DNA from 3 places in the Mesorhizobium sp. P3_A8 genome. Region 3 is predicted to be linked to each of the others. Evidence: predicted binding sites of a transcription regulator. Region 3 holds the regulator's gene; each other region holds the start of a gene.
What was found. Region 3 encodes LexA, which represses DNA repair genes until DNA is damaged. Its sites were predicted from a motif close to TGTTCNNNNTGTGTTCNG; they were not measured.

Region 1: the regulator LexA is predicted to act here: its motif matches at 5,938-5,955, upstream of recA (recombinase RecA).
Region 2: the regulator LexA is predicted to act here: its motif matches at 5,360-5,377, upstream of AC1DX4_RS07525 (PA0069 family radical SAM protein).

The regions. Positions count from the first base shown of each region.
Region 1 covers NZ_JBFUGI010000006.1:186,263-194,216, forward strand. The annotation lists gene AC1DX4_RS16185 (cysteine desulfurase) at 1-1,141, shown strand, start outside; gene AC1DX4_RS16190 (SUF system Fe-S cluster assembly protein) at 1,147-1,539, shown strand; gene sufA (Fe-S cluster assembly scaffold SufA) at 1,724-2,104, shown strand; gene AC1DX4_RS16200 (N-acetyltransferase family protein) at 2,234-2,641, shown strand; gene AC1DX4_RS16205 (GFA family protein) at 2,677-3,174, opposite strand; gene AC1DX4_RS16210 (TfoX/Sxy family protein) at 3,261-3,584, shown strand; gene AC1DX4_RS16215 (pseudouridine-5'-phosphate glycosidase) at 3,797-4,714, opposite strand; gene AC1DX4_RS16220 (carbohydrate kinase family protein) at 4,789-5,733, opposite strand; gene recA (recombinase RecA) at 6,013-7,113, shown strand; gene alaS (alanine--tRNA ligase) at 7,383-7,954, shown strand, end outside.
Region 2 covers NZ_JBFUGI010000002.1:688,690-696,643, forward strand. The annotation lists gene AC1DX4_RS07485 (putative signal transducing protein) at 1-125, shown strand, start outside; gene AC1DX4_RS07490 (tRNA1(Val) (adenine(37)-N6)-methyltransferase) at 125-925, shown strand; gene AC1DX4_RS07495 (S49 family peptidase) at 1,005-1,865, shown strand; gene AC1DX4_RS07500 (membrane protein) at 2,006-2,191, shown strand; gene AC1DX4_RS07505 (4-(cytidine 5'-diphospho)-2-C-methyl-D-erythritol kinase) at 2,197-3,117, shown strand; gene moaB (molybdenum cofactor biosynthesis protein B) at 3,104-3,649, shown strand; gene AC1DX4_RS07515 (hypothetical protein) at 3,653-4,627, opposite strand; gene AC1DX4_RS07520 (glycosyltransferase) at 4,774-5,301, opposite strand; gene AC1DX4_RS07525 (PA0069 family radical SAM protein) at 5,452-6,606, shown strand; gene AC1DX4_RS07530 (ribonuclease HII) at 6,758-7,453, shown strand; gene AC1DX4_RS07535 (F0F1 ATP synthase subunit B) at 7,548-7,954, opposite strand, start outside.
Region 3 covers NZ_JBFUGI010000004.1:220,051-228,004, forward strand. The annotation lists gene gltA (citrate synthase) at 1-1,317, opposite strand, end outside; gene gltX (glutamate--tRNA ligase) at 1,501-2,925, opposite strand; gene AC1DX4_RS11780 (ComEC/Rec2 family competence protein) at 3,028-5,478, shown strand; gene lexA (transcriptional repressor LexA) at 5,472-6,209, opposite strand; gene AC1DX4_RS11790 (GntR family transcriptional regulator) at 6,591-7,325, opposite strand; gene kynU (kynureninase) at 7,493-7,954, shown strand, end outside.

The DNA of each region.
Region 1 (7,954 bases), on a different contig from region 3:
CGACAATGGCGCCTCGGCACAGAAGCCGCAGGTGGTGCTCGACACCATCCAGCACGCCTACAGCCAGGAATATGCCAACGTTCATCGCGGGCTGCATTTCCTGTCCAACGCCGCGACCGACGCTTATGAAAAGGCACGCGAAACGGTGCGCCGCTTCCTCAACGCGCCGAGCACCGACAACATCGTCTTCACCTCGAACACGACGTCGGCGATCAATACCGTCGCGTATGGCTATGGCATGCCCAACATCGGCGAGGGCGACGAGATCGTGCTGTCGATCATGGAGCACCACTCCAACATCGTTCCCTGGCATTTCATCCGCGAACGGCAGGGCGCGAAACTGGTCTGGGTGCCGGTCGATGATCTCGGCGTCTTCCACATCGAGGAGTTCGAGAAGCGGCTGACCGATCGCACCAAGCTCGTCGCCATCACGCAGATGTCGAATGCGCTGGGCACGGTGACGCCGATCAAAGAAATCGTGCGCATCGCGCATGCGCGCGACATTCCTGTGCTCGTCGACGGCAGCCAGAGCGCCGTGCACATGCCGATCGATGTGCAGGATCTCGACTGCGATTTCTTCGTCTTCACCGGCCACAAGGTTTACGGCCCGTCGGGGATCGGCGTGCTCTACGGCAAGAAGGACATTCTCGCCGGCATGCGCCCCTTCATGGGCGGTGGCGAGATGATCGAGGAGGTGACGGAGGATATCGTTACCTACAACGAGCCGCCGCATCGCTTTGAAGCCGGCACGCCACCGATCGTCCAGGCGATCGGGCTGGGCGCGGCACTGGATTATATGGAAAAGGTCGGCCGCGAACGCATCGCAGCACACGAGGAAGACCTCAAGACCTACGCGCATGAGCGGCTGCGCGCTATCAACTCACTGCGCATCTTCGGCGATGCGCCGGGCAAAGGCGCCATCATTTCCTTCGAACTGCAAGGCATTCATGCCCATGACGTATCGATGGTGATAGACAGGCAGGGCATTGCGGTGCGCGCGGGCACCCATTGTGCCCAGCCGCTGTTGAAACGCTTTGGCGTAACCTCCACATGCAGGGCATCGTTTGGCATGTATAATACCAGGGCCGAAGTCGACGCTTTGGCCGAGGCGCTCGAAAAAGCGCGCAAATTCTTCGGGTGACGATCATGGATGACGCTAGCCACAACACCGAGACCGTGCCGGAAACGGCCATCAACCCGCTGGTTTCCGCCTCGGCCATCCCCGCCGACGAACTGGCACGGCTGACCGACGACATCGTCTCGGCGCTGAAGACGGTCTATGACCCCGAAATCCCGGCCGACATCTACGAGCTCGGCCTCATCTACAAGATCGACATCGAGGATAACCGCTCGGTCAAGATCGACATGACGCTGACCGCCCCGGGTTGTCCGGTGGCGGGCGAAATGCCCGGCTGGGTGGAGAATGCCGTTGGTGCCGTCGAAGGCGTCTCCGGTGTCGAGGTCAACATGACCTTCGATCCGCCCTGGTCGGCCGACCGCATGTCGGAAGAGGCGCAGGTGGCGGTGGGCTGGTACTAATGCATGTCGCCCAAAAGTGACCTCGGTTTTGGGACAACGACATGCATAAAGCAAAAGCCTAAAGCGTGTCACGCTTTAGGCAGGCAGAGCCTGGTACACTTGCGCCAGGGGTAAAACTTCACCATTTTAGGTGAGGAATCATTCGGCAGGCCTTGAACCTGCATGGAATGGAGAAGGAAAAAGAATGGGACGCTTCGCCGTCATCACGATGACCGAAAAGGCCGCCGACCGGGTGCGCGAGATCGTGGCTACCCGTGACAGCGCGCACGGCATCCGCCTCGGCATCAAGAAGGGCGGCTGCGCCGGCATGGAATACACGGTCGATCTGGTGACCGAGCCCAACACCAAGGACGACCATATCGAGCGCGATGGCGCCCATGTTTATGTCGCGCCGGAGGCTGCCCTTTTCCTGTTCGGCACCGAGATGGATTTCGAGCAGACGACATTGCGCACCGGCTTCACCTTCCACAACCCGAACCAGAGTTCGGCCTGTGGCTGTGGCGAATCCGTCGAACTGAAGCCGGCCGATCTCAAGGCGCTGGCAGAGGCACGCGCTTCGGCCTGAGCCCCGGCCGAGCTTCCAAATCCACACCGAGCCCGTGACCGGATGGCCGTCGAAAACGTGACCGTCGCGATATCAATCCGGCCGCATGTCGGCGCCGACAATGCCGCGTTGGCGCATCTTTTCGAAGAGATGCAGCGGCACTATCGGGTGCCGTGCCCGCCATTCGAGACAATCCTTGCCGATCTTGCCGGTCTGCCGCCGGGCGTGGAGATTCTGGTCGCCGAAACGGACACGATCATCGGTTTTGCCATCTGCTCGACAATCTATCCCGGACCCGGCCTGCGAACCGGCTTCTTCCTGAAAGAGCTGTTCGTCTCGCGAGCCTATCGCGGCAGTGGTGCCGGACGCCTGCTGATGCAGGCGCTGGCACGGACCGCCCTGCAGCGCGGCCATGGCCGCGTCGATTGGACAGCCGACGGTGAAAATGAGCGGCTGCTGACCTTCTATGACGGTCTTGGTGGCACCAGGCAGCCGGACAAGGTTTTCTTTCGGCTGAGCGGCGACGCACTCGCGGCTTTGGCGACCGATGAGGAATGAGCCATTCCTTCTCCCCGTAAACGGGGCGAAGAGCACTACTTCACCCACATGCCCGTCCGCCTATGCCAGTCGGCGATCGATTCCTCCGGATAGACATCGAACGTCTTGTCGCCCTTGCCTATATCGGGCTCGACCCAGTTCGCCTTGTATTTCAGCATCAGATGCACCTTTTCAGGTGGTTTCGGCAGGTCGCTGTCGATCGCCGAGGCGAAGGGATGCACAAGCTCCGGCCATGTCGGATCGTAGAGCCACAACGCCGACCCGCATTTACGGCAGAAATTGCGCTCGCCGGTCGAAACCTCGCAACGGGGATGCTCGTCGTCCTCGATCTCGGCGCGAAAGACGCCGAGGCTGCGCTTGCCTCTGACGTTCAGCGTTTCGTAGTCGGCGCCGAGATTGATGGCGTAACCGCCGCCGCCTTGCTGCTTGCGGCAGATCGAGCAGTAGCAGAGCATGAACGGCACCGGCGTGTGGCTTTCCACCTCGAAACGCACGGCGTTGCAGCGGCAGGATCCCTTGAGCAGAAGCGGCATGACAAAAAACTCCGACGGTTCTCAACCTGTCAGCATGATCTTGGTTGCGCGATGACAATGTCAAATCCCGGTGGCATGATCGCGGCATGGACAATGAACGCATCGCCGAACTGTTCGAAGGGCTCGGTCCGGTCAGCATCCGCAAACTGTTCGGCGGCAAGGGCATCTATTTCGATGGCGTCATCGTCGCCATCGTCCTGCGCGGCGAATTGCTGCTGAAGGCCGACGAACAAAGCGCGCCCGACTTCGAGGCTGCGGGCTGCAAGCAATGGACCTATACCGGCACGCGGCACGGCAAGCTGGTCGCCATGCCCTATTGGAGCATTCCGGACGTTGCTTTTGATGATCTGGACGAGATGACAGTCTGGGCACGCCGCGCCTATGAGGCGGGGCGAAGGGCTGGGAAGTGATTTTGACCTAGCGCTGGCTGCTGCGGAAGGGTCACGTCGAGGCCGCCCCCTCATACGGCCGCTTCGCGGCCACCTTCTCCCCGCTGGGGAGAAGAGGTCGGCGTTGACGCTGTAAACCCCTCTCCCCCTCGGGGAGAGGTCGGATTGCCCCGAATTGCTCTTTGCAATTCGGCCTTGGCAATCCGGGTGAGGGGGGCCTTTGCTGCGTGAACCTACAGCGCCTTCGCAATCCTCGCCGCCAACCGTGCATTGTTCTCGACCAGCGCGATGTTGGTCTTCAGGCTCCTGCCGCCGGTCAGCTCAAGGATTTTTCCCAGCAGGAACGGCGTCACCGCCTTACCGGTCACGTGCAGAGCCTCCGCAGCTTTCTGCGCCGCTTCGATATAGCCTGCCATCTCTTCGGCCGGTATTTCGTGGTCTTCCGGCACCGGGTTGGCGATCAGCATGCCGCCGCCCAGGCCCAGCGCAGCCCGAGTCCGGAAGAAATGCGCGATCTCGTCCGGCGTGTGCAGGGTCAGCGGCGCGCGGAACGGCGACTGCCGCGACCAGAAAGCCGGCATCGTCTCGCAGCCATGGCCGACAACAGGCACACCGCGCGTTTCCAGCACCTCCAGCGTCTTTTCGATATCAAGAATGGCCTTGGCGCCGGCCGAGACGACGATGACCGGCGTACGTGCCAGCTCGTCGAGGTCGGCCGAGATATCAAAACTCTTTTCCGCCCCCTTGTGGACGCCGCCAATGCCGCCGGTGGCGAACACTTTTATCCCGACCATGTGCGCCGCGATCATCGTGGCGGCGACTGTCGTGCCGCCAGTGCGCCCTTGCGCGACGGCGAAGCCGAGGTCGGCGCGCGACAGCTTCATGGCGTCGCCGGTCATGGCCAGCGATTCGCGTTCGCCGTCGGACAGGCCGATCTTGATGCGGCCGCCGACCACCGCGATCGTCGCCGGTACGGCGCCGCCATCGCTGATGATCTTCTCGACATCCGCCGCCATGGCGCCATTGTCGGGATAGGGCATGCCATGGGTGATGATGGTGCTTTCCAGCGCCACCACCGGCCGCCCGGCGGCCAGCGCCTGCGCCACCGGCGCGTGGATGTCGATGAAGGGGCGGGCGGTCTCTGGGGTCATCTGCATCTCCAACCGGAGTGCGGCGCATCGGTCTGGATACGCAGCCTCACTCAGGCACTATGAATTTGCCGGTCTCATGCCACTTCCCTGGCCTCCGGCACAAGGGCCAGCGCTTCAGTGAAGCTTGCGGCGGTGAAATCGGGAACGGCGTCGGCACTTTCGATAGCCAGCGTTGCCGCCGCGACGCCGTCGCGCAAGGCTTGGCGCAGGGGCAGGCCGCGCAGCAAAGCCGCGATCGTTGCGCCCGCCAGTGCGTCGCCGGCACCAGTGACATCGGCAACTCTTCTCGGCGGTGGCGGCTGGATCGAGAAGGCGCCTGCTTCGTCGAAACCCAGCACCGGTGCGCTGCCTGCCGTCACGATGCCGCTGGTAAGGCCGCTGCATCGCAACCCGTCGATGAGATCTCGCTCGGCGGCATCTGCATGGACGCCGGCCAGCGCGATGGCTTCCCGCCGGTTCATGAACAGCTGAGCCAACGCGCCGAGCACCGGTATCAGCCGGATCACCTTGGCCGGCGAAATGGCAATGGCGAATACAGGTTTGCCGACGGCAAGCGAAACCAGCCGCTCCAGTGCCGCCGAGGGCAGATTGGCGTCGCACAGGATGGCGTCTGCGTCGGCGATCGCCTCGCGGACCTTGGAGCGCCTCATCTGCTTGGGGAATGCCAAATCGTACAGCGCCATGTCGGCAAAGCCGACGATCAGTTCGCCCTCGCGGTCGATCAGTGCCGTGTAGCTCGGCGTCGTGCGGTCGAGGAACACGGCCGAGAGATCCGCGATGCCTGCTTCCGCTATGGCGCGTGAAACCGTATCGCCCGCCGCATCGCCGCCCCGCATCGAAAGCAGTGAAGCGGAAGCGCCGCGCCGCACCGTGCTGCGCAGCGCGTTGAAGACGCCGCCGCCGACATCCTCGCGCATCGTGCCTGGATTGGATGCGGCCGGCACGTAGGGGCCGGACACCTGGCCACGCCGGTCGATATGGGCGCCGCCCACGGCCAGTATCTTTGTCGATTTCACCATGCCGGCGATATGCCCTTTGTTATTCTTGCCGCGCAAGCGCTAGGCTGCGACTGGAGTTTCGCATGCGAGGCAGCGATTCGGCAGGCCGAGACAACGGGGCCTGCTGGCCTAATGCGAATGCGTTGCTGCTTACGTTTCTGGGACGAAAAAAGAACAAATCGGGATATTGCTTGTTTTTCAAATGCTTGTTGCCTCTTGCCAAATGAGAACAAAAAAGGTACAAAATGGCAGGGATTACGGATTGTCCGGCCTTCATTGACGACCAAGGGGTGATGTATCATGGCTCAGAATTCTTTGCGGCTTGTAGAGGATAAGGCAGTGGACAAATCAAAGGCTCTGGATGCGGCGCTGTCGCAAATCGAGCGGGCTTTCGGCAAGGGCTCGATCATGCGGCTCGGCGCGAACGAGCAGGTCGTCGAGATCGAAACGGTGCCGACCGGCTCGCTTGGCCTCGACATCGCTCTTGGCGTCGGTGGCCTGCCGCGCGGCCGCATCATCGAGATCTACGGGCCGGAAAGCTCGGGCAAGACGACGCTGGCGCTGCACACCGTGGCCGAAGCCCAGAAGAAGGGCGGCATCTGCGCCTTCGTCGACGCTGAACATGCGCTCGATCCGGTCTATGCCCGCAAGCTTGGCGTCGACCTTGAAAACCTGCTGATCTCGCAGCCCGACACCGGCGAGCAGGCGCTGGAAATCTGCGACACGCTGGTGCGTTCCGGCGCCATCGACGTTCTGGTGGTCGATTCGGTGGCGGCGCTGACGCCACGTGCCGAAATCGAGGGCGAGATGGGCGATTCGCTGCCTGGCCTGCAGGCCCGCCTGATGAGCCAGGCGCTGCGCAAGCTGACCGCCTCGATCTCGCGCTCCAACACCATGGTCATCTTCATCAACCAGATCCGCATGAAGATCGGCGTCATGTTCGGCTCGCCCGAGACCACCACCGGCGGCAATGCGCTGAAATTCTATGCGTCAGTGCGTCTCGATATTCGCCGCATCGGCTCGGTCAAGGACCGCGACGAGGTCGTCGGCAACCAGACCCGAGTCAAGGTGGTCAAGAACAAGCTGGCGCCGCCCTTCAAGGTGGTCGAGTTCGACATCATGTATGGCGAGGGCGTGTCCAAGACCGGCGAACTGGTCGACCTCGGCGTCAAGGCCGGTGTGGTCGAGAAGTCGGGCGCCTGGTTCTCCTACAATTCGCAGCGTCTCGGCCAGGGCCGCGAAAATGCAAAACTGTTCCTGCGCGACAATCCCGATACCGCACGCGAGATCGAACTGGCGCTGAGACAGAATGCCGGGCTGATCGCCGAAAAATTCCTCGAGAATGGTGGCTCTGAGGGCAGCGGCGACGACGGTTTTGAGGACGAAGCCGGCGCGATGTAGCGCAACGGTCAGAGTTCGGCCACAAATTCGGCCTATCATCTGATGCTTAAGTAATCGAGTTCTTTAGTACCGCGTTCAAAACCGCCGGCCTTCGCGCCGGCGGTTTTCGTTTTTGGGTAGCGCGGACTGCCTGGCAAGCTCCCTGGATTGGCCCATTCCGTGTTTCTGGACAGGGTGGGGCGTGCCCGCTAAAAGGCCAAGTCTATTTTCTTAAAAGCAGAGCCCATTTCCGCCGGTTTGCCGGCGGTTTTCGCGAAAAGGCAGCAGTCATGAGTGGCGTGAACGAGATCCGGTCGACCTTTCTCGACTATTTCCGCAAGGAGGGCCACGAGGTCGTGGCCTCGAGCCCGCTCGTGCCGCGCAACGATCCGACATTGATGTTCACCAATGCCGGCATGGTGCAGTTCAAGAACGTCTTCACTGGTTTGGAGAAGCGGGCCTATTCGCGCGCCACGACTGCCCAGAAGAGCGTGCGCGCCGGCGGCAAGCACAACGACCTCGACAATGTCGGTTACACCGCGCGCCATCTGACCTTCTTCGAAATGCTCGGCAATTTCTCCTTTGGCGACTATTTCAAGGAGCGTGCCATCGAGCTTGCCTGGAACCTGATCACCAAGGAGTTCGGGCTGAACAAGGACAAGTTGCTGGTCACCGTCTACCATACGGACGACGAGGCGGCCGGCTTCTGGAAGAAGATCGCCGGCTTCTCGGACGATCGCATCATCCGCATCCCGACCTCGGACAATTTCTGGGCGATGGGCGACACCGGTCCTTGCGGCCCGTGCTCGGAAATCTTCATCGACCGTGGCGAGCACATTTGGGGCGGCCCTCCCGGCAGCCC
Region 2 (7,954 bases), on a different contig from region 3:
TGAGCATTCTCGAAGGGTCGATCGGTCTTTTGCAGAAGCGCGTCATGGTCGACGCCGATCAGGCCGATGCCGCGCGGCGTATCCTCAGGGATGCCGGCATCGCCAACGAAATCCGCACAAAATAATGTCGGCCGCACCAGCCGCCCTCGCCCCGGACACGCCGGCCCATACGGTCGATGCCTTTCATCGCGGCCGGTTCTGGCTTGTGCAGCCCAAGCATGGCGGCCACCGCGCCGGCATGGATGCGATGATGCTGGCGGCGGCCGTGCCGTCCGGCTTTGGCGGACGCCTCGCCGATTTCGGCGCCGGCGCCGGCGCTGCCGGCCTGGCGGTGCTGTCACGTTGTCCGGCTGCCCAGGCCGTGCTTGTCGAACGTGCGCCGGAAATGGCGGCCTTCGCATCGGCTACCCTTGCCCATCCCGGCAATGCCCATCTCAGCGATCGCGCCTCGGTGCTCGTCGCCGACGTCGCGGTTTCAGGCCAGGCCCGAGCGGCAGCTGGTCTAGCCGACAATGACTTCGACTACGTCATCATGAATCCGCCTTTCAACGCCGCCCGGGACCGCGCCACGCCGGAGCGCCTGAGAAAGGAAGCCCATGTCATGGAGGACGGGCTGTTCGAAAGCTGGATCCGCAGTGCGGCGGCGGTGGTCAGGCCGCGCGGCGGGTTGGCCGTCATCGCGCGGCCCGAACAGCTCGCCGCCATTCTCGACGCGATATCAGGCCGTTTCGGCGATGCCGAGATGCTCGCCGTCCACCCTCGCCCCGACGCTGCAGCAATCCGCATCATCGTGCGGGCGGCACTCGGGGCGCGTGGAAAACTCGCCATCCGCCCGCCTTTGATGCTTCACGCCCAGTCGGGCAATGGCCCTGACGAACGCAGCGAAATGATCACCAATGGTCTCGCCTCGCTGTTTGGAGATTGAGCTATTCCTGACCGCCGCATTGCCGTTGACCGGGAAATCCCTACATGCCTGCAACCCATCGACCGGAGACCGTGCCCTCGTGAAACGCCTTTTCAACCGACTGCTGCCGAAATCCTGGCGCTCCACCGTCGTCGTCATTCCGGTCATCCGGCTGCACGGCACGATCATGTCGGGCGGCCAGTTCCGGCAGAATCTGTCGCTGGCCTCCACCGCCGGCCTCATCGAGAAGGCGTTTTCGTTCGACGCGCCGGCGGTCGCCGTTTCGATCAATTCGCCCGGCGGCTCGCCGGTGCAGTCGCGGCTGATCTTCAAGCGTATCCGCGACCTGGCGAGCGAAAAGAACAAGAAGGTGCTGGTCTTCGTCGAGGACGTCGCAGCCTCCGGCGGCTACATGATCGCGGTCGCCGGCGACGAGATTTTCGCTGATCCGTCGTCCATCGTCGGTTCCATTGGCGTTGTCTCGGCCTCGTTCGGTTTCCCGGAGCTGATGAAGAAGATCGGGGTCGAGCGCCGTGTCCACACCGCCGGCCAGAACAAGGCTGTGCTCGATCCGTTCAAACCCGAGAAGAAGGAGGACATCGAGCGGCTGAAGGCGCTGCAGCTCGAGGTGCACGAGACCTTCATCGATCTCGTCAAGGAGCGGCGCGGCACCAAGCTGAAGGACGATCCGGACCTGTTCACCGGCTTGTTCTGGACGGGCAAGAGAGGTCTGGAACTCGGCCTGGTCGATGCGCTTGGTGACATGCGCACGGTGTTGAAGACCCGGTTCGGGGCGAAGACCCAGCTCAGACTGGTCTCGGCGCCGCGTGGTTTCCTCAGCCGCTTCGGCCTGTTCGGCTCGAGCAAGGGCTTTTCGGCGCCCGATATCGCGGCGGCTGCCGCCAGCGGCGTCATCGATGCGGCGGAAGAGCGCGCGCTGTGGGCTCGCTTCGGGCTTTGAAAACCGGACAAAACCGTCTAGCATGAAGGCTTGAAATGCTATGCATGCCGTTTTCCCTAAACCGGACACAGTTTTGGGCGGCGTGCATTAACCGACCCGACCGGCCGCCTTCGCCGGCCCAGCGTGGCAGGAGTTGTGACATGCCGCAGATCATTTTCTTCGCCGTCGTTGGCGTCGCCGCCTATTTCGGCTACCGCACTTTCGTGCGTGAAGCCGAGCGCGTGACGGCCAAGGTGCGGCGCACCGAAAAGCAGGCGGCCAATGGCGCGATGGGAACGCTGGTCAAGGATCCGAAGACCGGCGAGTACCGGCTGGCCAAGGACTGAGCATCATTTCGCTTACATCAGTTGCGGCGGACACCGACGCCGGCGCGCGGACCTGGCATGCGCATGCCAAGATCAATCTGGCGCTGCATGTCACCGGCCGGCGCCCCGACGGCTATCACCTGATCGAAAGCCTGGCGGTGTTCACGCGTTTTGGCGACCGGGTCGAGATCGCCCTCACCGACAGCGATGCGTTTACCGTGTCCGGCCGTTATGCACCGGCGGTTCCCCTGGACGCCAGCAATCTCGTGCTGAAAGCGCGCGATGCCTTGCGAAGGGCGGCCGGCCTCGAGCGAACCTCGCCCGTGTCCATAAAACTCGAAAAGAACCTGCCGGTGGCCTCCGGCGTCGGCGGCGGGTCGACCGACGCTGCCGCCGTGCTGCGCGGACTGGCGCAGACCTGGGGCCTGGACATGGACGATGCCGGGCTGGCGCGGATCGGCCTCTCGCTCGGCGCCGACGTGCCGATGTGCATGGCGGCAAAGCCGCTGGTGGCGCGTGGCATTGGTGACGAGTTGTCGATGGTGCCGGACTTTTCGGCGCTGGGACTGGTGCTGGTCAACCCCGGCACGCCGGTCTCGACGGCGGATGTCTTTGCGGCACTTTCCCGCCGCGACAACGAACCCCTGCCGCCGCTGCCGCGCCGCATCGATTTTCACAGCCTGCGCAACTGGCTGGAGATCACCCGCAATGATCTCGAACCGGCAGCCCTTGCGATGCAGCCGGCCATAGGCCGGGCGTTGTCGTGGCTCAACAAGGCCGGCTCGGGATTTTCACGCATGTCCGGATCGGGCGCGACCTGCTTCGGCCTGTTCGAGACCGGCAATGTCGCCAAGCGCGCGGCAGCCGAGATTCGCAGTCGCCAGCCCGACTGGTTCGTCGCGGCGACGCGCAGCATCGCCTCGGAGGGAGCTGATGGCCAGAATTGACGAGAGCCGTTCGTTCATTCCCGTGCGCATCGCGGTGCTGACAGTTTCGGACACGCGCAGCCTTGCCGATGACAAATCCGGCCAGACGCTGGCCGACCGCATCACCGAGGCCGGCCACATCCTGGCCGCCCGCGATATCGTCACCGATGACCGCGACAAGATCCGCGACACGGTCCTGGCGTGGTCGCGGGACAAGGATATCGATGTCGTCATCACCACAGGCGGCACCGGCTTCACCGGGCGTGACGTGACGCCGGAGGCGCTGGAGCCGATCTTCGAAAAGCGCATGGACGGCTTTTCGGAAGTGTTCCACCGCATCTCCTACGACAAGATCGGCACGTCGACGATCCAGAGCCGGGCGACCGGCGGCGTCGTCAACGCCACCTTCGTCTTCGTGCTGCCGGGCTCGCCCGGCGCCTGCAAGGACGCCTGGGACGGCATCCTCAAGGCGCAGCTCGACTATCGGCACATGCCCTGCAACTTCGTCGAGATCATGCCGCGCCTGGACGAGCATCTGCGGCGGGGCAAATAGCCATCACCGGATGACCGGTTCGCCATGAAAGCGCCGGCGCGAGGGGCGCGAAACACCGAAGCCGACTTCCATCATCAGCCGCGGCGTGCGCGCCGGCACGGTGCCCATGTGGAAACCGAACGGGTCCTCGACGAAGCCGAGGCCAGCCTCTCCGGTCAAGGTCACCGGGCTCTGCTCGCCATAGACGTCCAGCACCTCCTGGGCGGGATGGCCAACCAACAGGGTGAGCTGATGCTTTATGGCGCGCTTGTTATGGCTGCCCCTGACATAGACATGCGGACCTGTGTCGGCGTCGACGGGCTTGAGGTAGAAGAAGAATTTCAGCATGCGCCAGTCGTCGAGGTCGAAATGATATTTGCCGAGCGAGGCAAGGTTCTTGTCGGCGTCCGAGGCCTCGCCGGTCGGAAAGCTCCACCAGACGCGCGTCGTGATCAGTTTCGCCTGGCCACCAAGGTAGTGCGCGGCAACGTCGAGAAGCAGCGGATCGCGCTGTATGGCGAATGCCGCCGGACAGTCGAGGATGCGCTCGAAATAGTGCCCGCTGAGCAACGAGCGGCCCAGACGTTTCTCGGCCTGCGCATGTTCGCCCGGCATGAATTCCAGACGGCGGTCGAAATTGCCGAAGCAAGGCGTACGCCCCGCGAAATCAGCAATCTCCTCATGGATCTCCGGTGGCAGTACCAGGCCTGAAAACAGGCCGTCGGAACGCAGCGCGTCGACCACCGCCGCCCGCTCGACACCGGAAAACATCGTATCCCCAATAGTTTCGGCAGGACGGGCGCGTTTTGCACCCAGCCAGTGCATGCGGCGCCCAGGCATGGTGCGCGCCAGCATGAACATCGGCAGCCAGGCAGGGTTTTCGCGAAGGTCCGTGAGATAGGTCGGAATGCGCACGGCAATGCGCCGCAGCAGGCTGCCATTGCGCGCAATGGCCTCGAGACTGGCAGCACCGGATTTGTCAGGGGTTGAAAGGTTCATCGGGTCCTCGTCCATGAGCGTGACACCCGATGCCGCATCGGTGTTCACCACTCGCATGACCCAAACCCAATTCACCCGCTTCCAGGGAAGGCTAACCCCACGTCAGATTTTGTGCAATGCACAATGAACAGAGCACCCGCAAAAACTCACTTCGGGGCGCGGTGCTGCTGCTTCGGCGGCGCCACCCAGATCTCAGCGTCGAGCCTCTTTGTCGCCAGGCCGCGCGCCAGCGCTTCGGCGCTGCCGGCGCTCTTGGACAAGGACGCGGCCTGCCGCTTGCTGATCACCAGCCCGTCGGCGAGCGCACGATTTCCTGAAAAGACCCGAGCCAGGAACGGCGTGCGGCTGCCGCGCACCCTCGAGAATCGCGCCGCCATGGTTTGCCTGCCGGTGTGGACGACGACCGCTTCGATCCAGCCCTCCACCAGACGCGCCCCCGGCTCCAGCAGCAACAGCCAGTCACCCTTGGCCAGCCGGATGCCGGCGGCGATGCCGCCGCTTGCCACATAGTGGCAGCCGGCATGCTCGGCGACATGATGCGTCTGGTCGGTGGAGCCGGTGTCACAGACGATCACGTCGCGCACCACGCCCTCGACCGCGCCGCCAATCAGCGAGGCGAGCGTACGGGCGAGAGCCTCTTCGTCATTGCGTGTTTCGATGAGAACACTGAGCATGTTTAGCCGAATAGCGGAAAGCCGAGCACAGCGCCAGTTTTTGCGGCGCAGCATAAAAAGTTCTTGCTTTGTTCTCATCGACAAAATAGGAATAATTTCATGAACAGAGCGATTCGAAACAACATGGACAGTCCCTGGGAGCGGGCCAAGATGGAACCGATCGTGCGTGCCGACATTGCAGCTTTCGGAGCAGGACGCGCCGAAATGGCCAATGCGATGATCGAGCAGAGTGGCATGCGCATCCGTCCGGACCGCAATCGCGGCCGGTCGGCGGGCATCAATCCGTCCGGCCGCTTCGAACCCGTCAGCCGGCACGTCTTCGACGATGGCTGGAGTTCGCTGGAGGAACTGCCGCCGTTCAAGACCGAGGTGCAGGTGGAAAAGCCGCGCACCATCATCACCCGCAACGAATCGCCCGACATTTCCTTCGACCGGTCGATCAATCCCTATCGCGGTTGCGAACATGGCTGTGTCTATTGCTTCGCGCGGCCAACGCACGCCTTCATGGGCCTGTCGCCGGGCCTGGATTTCGAATCCAAGCTGTTCGCCAAGCCGGATGCGGCGCGGTTGCTCGACAAGGAGCTGTCGAAGGACGGCTACCAGCCGCGCACCATCGCCATCGGCACCAACACCGACCCCTACCAGCCGATCGAGAAACAGTACCGGATCATGCGTGAGATCCTCGAAGTGCTGGAAGCCCGTGGCCATCCGGTCGGCATCGTCACCAAGTCCGCTTTGGTGACGCGCGATATCGACATATTGTCGCGCATGGCCGAACGTGGGCTGGCCAAGGTGGCGCTGTCGGTGACGACACTGGACCGCATGCTGGCGCGCACCATGGAGCCCCGTGCGTCGACACCGACAAAGCGGCTGGAGGCGATCCGGCAGCTCTCGGATGCCGGCATTCCGACTTCGGTCATGGTGGCGCCGATCATCCCAGGCCTGACCGACCAGGAAATGGAACGGATCCTCGATTCGGCGTACGCAGCCGGCGCACGCGAGGCGGGTTATGTCGTGCTGCGCCTGCCACTGGAGGTCAGCCCGATCTTCAAGGACTGGCTGCTGCGCCACTATCCCGACCGCTACCGCCACGTGATGTCGCTGATCCGCTCGATGCGCGACGGCAAGGATTACGATTCGGAATGGGGCAAGCGCATGAAGGGCGCCGGACCTTACGCCTGGCAGATCGGCCGGCGCTTCGAGATCACGGCCAAGCGGCTCGGCCTCAATGCCGAACGGCGCACGCTGCGCACCGACCAGTTCATCGCGGCTGGAAAGGACCAGGAACAGCTGATGCTGCTCTGAAAATACAATTCGCCGTGGCGGTTTGACCTGCCACGGCAAGAAATCCCGTCCGGCCTGCCCCGGCCTGCAGACGGTGCCCTCCCGGTCCGGCGCCCCACCCGACCCGGAGGGACTTGCGGAGAATCGGAGCCGATGCGAACCTCGCCGCAACATGGCTCGCGCGCGTTCCGATTCTCCGCTTCTCTTCGAAATCGTCGAGAAACCCGATTTCTCCTTCGAGACGAAGGCGATGGCCGAAGGCCTATGGCCAGTCGCCGGCATGGATGAGGCCGGTCGCGGCCCGCTCGCCGGACCGGTCGTCGCCGCAGCTGTTGTGCTCGACCCCGCCAACATCCCCGAAGGTCTCGACGATTCCAAACGGCTCAGCCATTTGCAGCGCGAGGCGCTGTTCCTGCGCATTCTTGGCTCCGCGCAGGCGGTTTCGATGGCCTCGATCAGCGCTGAAGGCATTGACGGCAGCAACATCCTCAAGGCGAGCCTCGAGGCGATGCGCCGCGCTTTGGTCGGGCTGTCGGTGCGGCCGAAGCTCGCGCTTGCCGACGGACGCGATGTGCCGCCGGGGCTGCCATGCGACGGCCGCGCGCTGATCAAGGGCGACCAGCGCTCGCAATCGATCGCCGCCGCCTCGATCGTCGCCAAGGTGATGCGCGACCGCATGATGTGCGGCTGCGGCAACCACCACGACCGCTACGGCTTCGAAGTCCATATGGGCTACGCCACCGCCCGTCACCGCACGGCGATCGAGGCGCATGGCCCGGTTGCAAGACTGCACCGCGTGTCGTTTGCGCCATTCAGGCTTGATGGCGCTGAGGTGGTTGAGGAAGAGGGCTTGGCCGGGCTGGATTGAGCGCCAGCCTTATCTCTCGGAGATTGGCGTCAACGCCCAACAAAAAAGCAGCCAGGTTGCCCGGGCGGCTTTTTGATTTCCAAATGTTGTCAGCTCAGTTGAGCTTGGCCTTCACATCCGCGAGCGATGCCTTGAACAAATCGGCTCCGGCCTTGACGTCGACCTTGGCGGCGAGCAATGCGCGGGCGGCCTCGACGGCGATGTCGACGGCGCTGGCACGGACTTCAGCGACCGCGTCACGCTCAGCCTGGCCGATCTTCTGTTCGGCAAGCGCGGTGCGCCTGGCGACATAGTCCTCGGACTTCTTGTGAGCATCGGCGGCGAGCATTTCGGCTTCGCGCTTGGCGGCCGCAACGATGTCGGCGGCCTCCTGCTCGGCTTCCTTGCGGTTCTTCTTGTACTGGCCGAGCAACTGCTGGGCCTCGTCGCGAAGCTTGCGGGCTTCATCGAGCTCACTGCTGATCCTGGCGGCGCGGGCGTCGAGAGCCTTGGCGATCAGGC
Region 3 (7,954 bases):
GATCGGCACGTAGTCACGCTCCGGCGCACCTGTGTAGAGCTGCCGCGGGCGGCCGATCTTCTGGCGCGGGTCCTCGATCATCTCCTTCCACTGCGCGATCCAGCCGACGGTGCGGGCGACCGCGAACAGCACGGTGAACATGGTGGTGGGGAAGCCCAGCGCCTTCAGCGTGATGCCGGAATAGAAGTCGACATTCGGATAGAGCTTCTTCTCTATGAAATAGGGATCGGTTAGCGCGATCTTTTCCAGCTCCATGGCGATGTCGAGCAACGGATCGTCCTTGATGCCGAGCTCGCCCAGCACCTCGTGCGCCGTCTTCTGCATGATTTTCGCACGCGGATCGTAGTTCTTGTAGACGCGGTGGCCAAAGCCCATCAGCCGGAACGGATCGTTCTTGTCCTTGGCGCGGGCGATGAACTCCGGGATGTGATCGACATGGCCGATCTCGCCCAGCATGTTGAGCGCCGCTTCATTGGCGCCGCCATGGGCCGGGCCCCACAGGCAAGCGATGCCGGCGGCGATGCAGGCGAACGGGTTGGCGCCCGAGGAGCCGGCGAGACGAACGGTCGAGGTCGAGGCGTTCTGCTCGTGATCGGCGTGCAGGATGAAGATGCGCTCCATGGCGCGCGCCAGCACCGGGTTGATCTTGTACTCCTCGCACGGCACGGCGAAGCACATATGCAGGAAGTTTGCCGCGAAACCGAGATCGTTCTTGGGGTAAATGAAGGGCTGGCCGATGTGGTACTTGTAGGCCATGGCTGCGATCGTCGGCATCTTGGCGATGAGCCGCATGGAGGCGACCATGCGCTGGTACGGGTCGGAAATGTCGGTGGAGTCGTGATAGAAGGCCGACAGCGCGCCAACCACGCCGCACATCACGGCCATTGGGTGGGCGTCGCGGCGGAAACCGGTGAAGAAGCGCGACATCTGCTCATGCACCATGGTGTGGCGCGTCACTCGGTAATCGAAATCGTCCTTCTGCGCCTTGGTCGGCAGTTCGCCATAGAGCAGGAGATAGCAGACTTCGAGGAAGTCGCCGTGTTCGGCCAGCTGGTCGATCGGATAGCCGCGGTGGAGAAGAATGCCGGCATCGCCGTCAATGAAGGTGATTTCGGACTCGCAGCTTGCGGTCGAGGTGAAGCCGGGGTCGTAGGTGAAGGCGCCGGTCGTGCTGTAGAGCGAGGCGATGTCGATGACGTCTGGCCCGACGGAGCCGCTTCGCACCTTGAATTCATGGGTCTTGCCGGCGAATTCAAGCGTGGCGATAGCCTCTTGGTTCGCGCCGCCCACATCCAGTTTTTTCGCAGCTTCGGTCATTGCAAACTCCTTCTTGTTTCCTCATGCCGGCAAAGGCAAATTCTGCAGAGCGACACGTCGAAATCACCGCAATGCGCGTATTCGCCACCGCATTTTAGGAGGTGCGTGCCAGATTGGGCCAGAGCCTAATGTTGCACTGCGAAACGCGCCTTTCAATGCCAATCTTCTTGGGCCAGATTGCTCCTAATCGATTTGATCCGCTATGCGCGCCAGGCTCTCCTCGCGCCCAAGCACGGCAAGCACGTCGAACACGCCCGGCGAAGTGCTTTTGCCGGTGAGCGCGGCCCGCAATGGCTGGGCCACGGCGCCAAGCTTGTGGCCTCCAGCCAACGCATAGTCGCGGATCGCGGCTTCTGCCGCGGCAGCCGTCCAGTCACCTGAAAGCGCGTTCAAAGCTTCGTGAGCGCCACGCAGGATCTTGCGGGCATCGTCATTGAGCAGGAGTGCCGCCTTGTCGTCGATCGGCAGCGGGCGCGTGGCAAACAGGAAGGCGGCGCCATCGACAAGCTCGACCAGCGTCTTGGCGCGCTCTTTCAGGCCTGGAAGGGCTGCCAGCAACTGCGCCTTGTTCCTGTCGTCGAGGCGCGCGGCGATTGCCGGGCCACCTTCGAGATAGGGCAAGGTTGCGATGAAGATGTCGAACAGTTCGGCATCGGCCATGCGGCGCATATGCGCGCCGTTGATCGCCTCCAGCTTGGCGAAGTCGAAGCGGGCCGCGCCCTTGTTGACGTCGCCGATGTCGAACCAGGAGACCATGTCCTTGATCGACATGATCTCGTCATCGCCATGGCTCCAGCCGAGGCGCGCCAGATAGTTGAGCAGCGCTTCCGGCAGGTAGCCCATGGCGCGATAGGCCTCGACGCCGAGCGCGCCGTGGCGCTTCGACAGCTTGGCACCGTCGGCGCCATGGATCAGCGGGATGTGCGACATCGACGGCACGTCCCAGCTCATGGCGTTGTAGATCACGGTCTGGCGGGCGGCATTGGTCAGGTGGTCGTCGCCGCGGATGATGTGCGTGACACCCATGTCGTGATCATCGACGACGACGGCATGCATGTAGGTCGGGTTGCCGTCCGAACGCAGGATGATGAAATCGTCGAGATCCTTGTTGGGGAAGCGCACCTCGCCCTGGACGCGGTCGTGCACGACCGTTTCGCCTTCGGTCGGCGCCTTGACGCGGATGGCGCCCTTGACGCCGGGCGGTGCCTCGGATGGATCGCGATCGCGCCACTGGCCATTGTAGCGCGGCGGCAGGCCCTTGGCCCGGGCCGCCTCGCGCATGGCCTCCAACTCGGCAGGTGTCTCGTAGCTGTAATAGGCCTTGCCCAGGTGCACGAGTTCCTCGGCGACCTCGCGGTGGCGCGGGGCGCGCTCGAACTGCGATATCGCCTCACCGTCCCAGGAAAGCCCAAGCCAGGTCAGCCCGTCCAGAATGGCCTGGGTAGCCGCCTCGTTGAAGCGTTCGCGGTCGGTATCCTCGATGCGCAGCACCATCGTGCCGCCGGTGTGCTTGGCATAGAGCCAGTTGAACAACGCCGTGCGCGCGCCACCAATGTGCAGATAGCCGGTGGGCGAGGGGGCAAAACGGGTGACGACCTTGTCGGACATGGAACTCTCGGAAACCATCTGAAGCGGGGTGCGGCTGCGCGGGCTTTCGCGCGCCCGGCGTTCATGTAGCATAGGGCGTCAGGGGTGCAAGGGGCAGACCCGATGGCTGGACGAGGCCGGGGCTCGGAACGGGGCGAGGACGCCAGTGTTGGCGTCAGCGAACGATCCCTGTTTGCAACGCCCCTGGCGACCCCACTGCCATCGCCTCTTGTGCCGGTGCCCGGCAGCCCGCCATTGCAGGCGGATATCCCAGCGCCATTTCCGTCGCCTGCCTCGGGCAGGATTGTGCGTGTGCGCCGGCAACTGGGCCGGATTTCACTGCCTCGTCTGCGCCACAGCGTGGCGGCAGCAGCAGAGCTGGAGCTTGACCGAGGCATCGCCTTCCTGCTGGTGCCGGTCTGTCTGGCCGCGGGAGCGATCGGCTATTATTCGCTGGCAGTGGAGCCTGACTTTGCCAGGCCTGTCGCGGTCGTCGTGCTGATGGCGATCTGCGCGCTTGTTTCGCGCTCCTGGCCCAAAACCCATCTGGGCTTTATGGCGGCATTGTTGTGTGCGCTTGGCCTGCTCGCCGCCAAGGTCGAGACATGGCGAGTAGGCACCCAGATACTGGGTTCGGAAATATCGACGCAACTGACCGGCCGCGTCGTCACACTGGAGCAGATGGAGACCGGCCGCATTCGGCTGACCATCGACGTGACGTCGACCGCCCGGCCGAAACTGCGCTATGCGCCGGAAAGGGTCCGGCTTTCGGCGCGCAATATCCCGGCGGACATGACTGCCGGCTCCCTGGTTACCGGCTACGCCAAACTGTTGCCGCCGACCGGTCCGGTGCGGCCGGACAGCTATGATTTCTCCTTCGACAGCTATTTCGCCGGCATCGGCGGCAGCGGCTTCTTTCTCGGCAACCCAAAACTTGTCGCCGCCGATGACGGCGAGATACCGCTCTCGGCCCGTCTTTTTTCAGGGATAGAAAATGCCCGTGAAGCCATCGCCGACCATATCAGGGCCACTGTCGGCGGTGCTGAAGGTGAGATCGCGGCAGCGCTGATCGTCGGTGTCCGCGCGGGCATTCCCGATGAAATCAACGAAGCGATGCGGCGCACCGGCATCTATCACATTATCTCGATTTCCGGACTGCACATGGCGCTGGTCGCCGGCACCATCATGGGGCTGCTGCGCGGCGCCTTCGCGCTGTTTCCGGATTTTTCCGCGCGGCGGCCGGTGAAGAAATATGCGGCTGCCGCCGCACTGTTCTCGATCGCCGCCTATCTCGTCATTTCTGGCGTCGTCGTTGCCGCCGAACGCAGCTTCATCATGCTTGCGGTGATGCTGATTGCCGTCCTGTTCGATCGCGCGGCGCTGACCATGCGCAATCTGGCGATCTCGGCGATTGCCGTCATCGTGGTGTCGCCGCACGAAGTGGTGGGCCCGAGCTTCCAGATGTCGTTCGCCGCCACGGCTGCGCTGGTTGGCGCCTATGCCGGTTGGGCGGATCACCATGCGGGAAAGGCAAGACCGCCACCGCCAAAGCGGTCCCTGCCGAGCTTTCTCACGCGAAAATTCCTGCTGGCGACGGGCGGATTGGCCATGACCTCCATCATCGCCGGCTGCGCCACGGCGCTGTTTGCCATCTGGCATTTCCAGCGTGTGTCGCCGCTCAGCCTGTTCGCCAATCTGGCCGTCATGCCGATCGTGTCGGTCGTGATGTTCCTGGCCGTTGCCAGCGCGTTGCTGATGCCGTTCGGATTGGATGCGCCATCGCTTTACCTGATGGGCAAGGGTCTCACGGCGATGATCGCGATATCGGCGTGGATATCGGAACGCTCACCGGTCGATGCGGTCGGGCTGATCTCGCAGCAATCCGTCCTGCTGGTGACCGTCGCCCTGGTCATCGCGACGATGGCGACGACCTGGCTGCGGCTTGCAGCGCTGCCATTCGCGCTTGCCGGCCTGTTGACGGTGTCCGATACACGCACGCCGGATGTGCTGATCTCGGAAGATGCGCGGCTGGTCGCGCTGCCGATCGGCGGTGGAGAACTCGCGGTCAGCCGGGCTCGTCCGAACGAATTCACCGTCGACAATTGGAAACGCGCGCTGACGTCCGAAACCATCGTCGTGCCGGAGATGTTCAGCAAGGCGGATGGGCAATTCGACATTGCCGATGCCGTCGATCTGCCGCTGGGAGCGCCGTTCTATTGCACGGACGGCGTCTGTCTCGCCAGGCACCCGTCCGGCGCGATCATCGCGCATGTCGAAGACCGCAAGGACACATGGAAAGCCTGCGGTTTCGCCGATTTGATCGTCGTCAATGACGCGACCGGCTACGACGCCTGCCACAATCCCCTGGTTCTCGTCGTCACCAAACGGCAACTCGCCCGCAAGGGCAGTGCTGCCGTCTTCTTCGACCGTCAATCGGCGACCGGTCCGCCAACCGTCAACTTCTCGGTGGACACACCATATCGGCCCTGGCACGCACAGCGAAAATATTCACGCGAGGCGAGGGGGCTGGCGCCCTGGCGCAAGCCCGAAAAGCCGGCCGCTCCTGCTCAGTAGCGCCGGATCAGCCCGACGAGCTTGCCTTGTACCTTGACCCTGTCGGGGCCGAAGATACGCGTCTCGTAGGCCGGGTTGGCGGCTTCAAGGGCGATCGAGGCGCCCTTGCGGCGAAAGCGCTTCAGCGTCGCTTCCTCTTCATCCACGAGCGCCACGATGATCTCGCCAGGCTGGGCGGTATCGGCGTTGCGGATGATGACGGTGTCGCCATCGAAGATGCCGGCCTCGATCATCGAGTCGCCCTTGACCTCCAGCGCATAGTGCTCGCCACCCATGATCATGTCCGGCGGCACAGAGATCGAATGCGTCTGATGCTGGATGGCATCGATCGGCACACCGGCGGCGATGCGCCCCATCACCGGGATCGACACGGCGGAAACCGCATCGTCATCATTGCCAGCCGAGGGCAAGCGCGACGGCGCCGACTTGATCTGGCGGCCAAGGCCACCTTGACCAAGACTGCCCTGGATGACGCTCGGCGAGAATTTCTTTGCCGCGTTGAGGCCGGGCGCGATTGAATCCGGCAGCCGCAGAACTTCCAGCGCGCGCGCCCGATTGGGCAGCCGGCGGATGAAACCGCGTTCCTCCAGCGCCGTGATCAGGCGATGGATCCCTGACTTGGAGGCGAGATCAAGTGCTTCCTTCATCTCGTCGAAGGAGGGCGGAATGCCGCTTTCCTTCAGCCGTTCATGAATGAACATCAAGAGTTCATGTTGCTTACGCGTCAGCATGGCAGCCCCCAAGGCTTGAACAAAAGGTCTGAACCAGAATCGAAAAACAAACCCAGAACAAACACTATCTGTTCCAGTTGTGTTCTGCAACCGTTTAAAGTTTAGTGAATTTGTTAAGACGGCTGAAATTATTTGGCGCCCGGCAGCGGGCCGTGTTCGAAGCCTGCCTGCCGCAGCGGGGCGCTCTCTGGCTTTGAAATTGTTATGGTTAATGGCCTGTGGCCTATCCTAGTCGGCGGTCTGGCATCAGTTGCCGATAAGGCTCGATGAGCGTGTTTCTCCCTTTCACCGATCATTGGCCTGCCGTGAACGAAACGAAGCCAAAATGCCAACTTTACCGAGAAATTGCCACACTGGCTTTGGTCCACGATCCTCGTTGCGCTACCGTTTGTTTATGCTGCCGTCGCCGGCATGGACATAGACATGCAGCGTATAGCCGATGTGAGCGATCATCAGGTTTTTCGCGCGCCCGATGTTGCGATCCAGTGCCGCCTCCATGAGCGCGGTGTGGTGTTCGATTGCGACCGCCTGGCGCAACGCTTCCACGGCTTCCTCATAACCATGCTGCAGGCCGGCGGCCGCCCGCAGCGTTGGCGCCAGGCCGAGAAAACGGTGATGGCGACGCAACTGATCCACGATCGTGGAATGGAAGGTCAGCAGCCAGGGCGATGCTGCCGCGCTGAGCAGGGCCGCGTGGAAAGCCTCGTGCTTTTCATCCCATTCGTCGACCACCGCGTCGGATGGATCGTCGACCGCGGTCTTGCAGCGCGACAGCCGGTAATGCGCAGCGACGACGGTGTTTTCCCAATCGTGGCCACCTTTTTCGATCGATTCCTGGAGCAGTGGCAGCTCGACGACACACCTGGCGCGCGACAGGTCTTCCAATTCGATGCGCGAAACCGGAGCGACGGCAAAGCCACGATTGCTGATGGACGTCACCAGGCGCTCGGCCTCCAGTCGCGACAGCGCTTCGCGCAATGGTGTCCAGCCAATGCCATAGCTGTTACGCAGCGCGCTGAGCTTGAGCGGCGCGCCGGGCCGCAGACGGGTCGTGAGGATATCGCGACGCAGCAGCCTGTAGGCCGCTTCCGTCTTCGAGAGTCCTTCGTCCAGCATCGATGTCCCATCCTTAGACTGCCACGCCAACGATTATATATGAAAGCCTTCTTTGGCGTAAATTATATATAATGTTTGACAGGATCTGGCCGACTGCCCATGATCGGCCAGCCGATTTCACCTGAAGTGTTCATCTGGGCGCGCCTATGCGCGAAGGGCAATCGATCATGAATGCAACGCTCGATCTCGCAGCAGTCGAAGCCATGGATGCGGCGGATCCGCTGCGCGCCATGCGCGACCGGTTCATTTTGCCGGAAGGCGTGATCTATCTCGACGGCAATTCGCTGGGCGCCGCAGCGCCCGCCGTCTTCAACGAGCTGCAGAAGGCCGCGACCCAGGAATGGGCGCAAGACCTCATTCGCGCCTGGAACACCGCCGGCTGGTTCGATATGCCGGTCGCGCTTGGCGACCAGCTGGGGCGCCTGATCGGAGCGGCGGCGGGCCAGACGGTGGTCTGCGATACGACGTCGATCAACATCTACAAGGTGCTGCATGCCGCACTCAACATGCGGCCGGACCGCTCGGTCATCGTCGCCGAGGGCGACAGTTTTCCAACCGATCTCTATATGGCCGAGGGCGTGGCCTCGACGCGACCGGGCACGATGCTCCGGCTCGAGGGCGTCGATGCA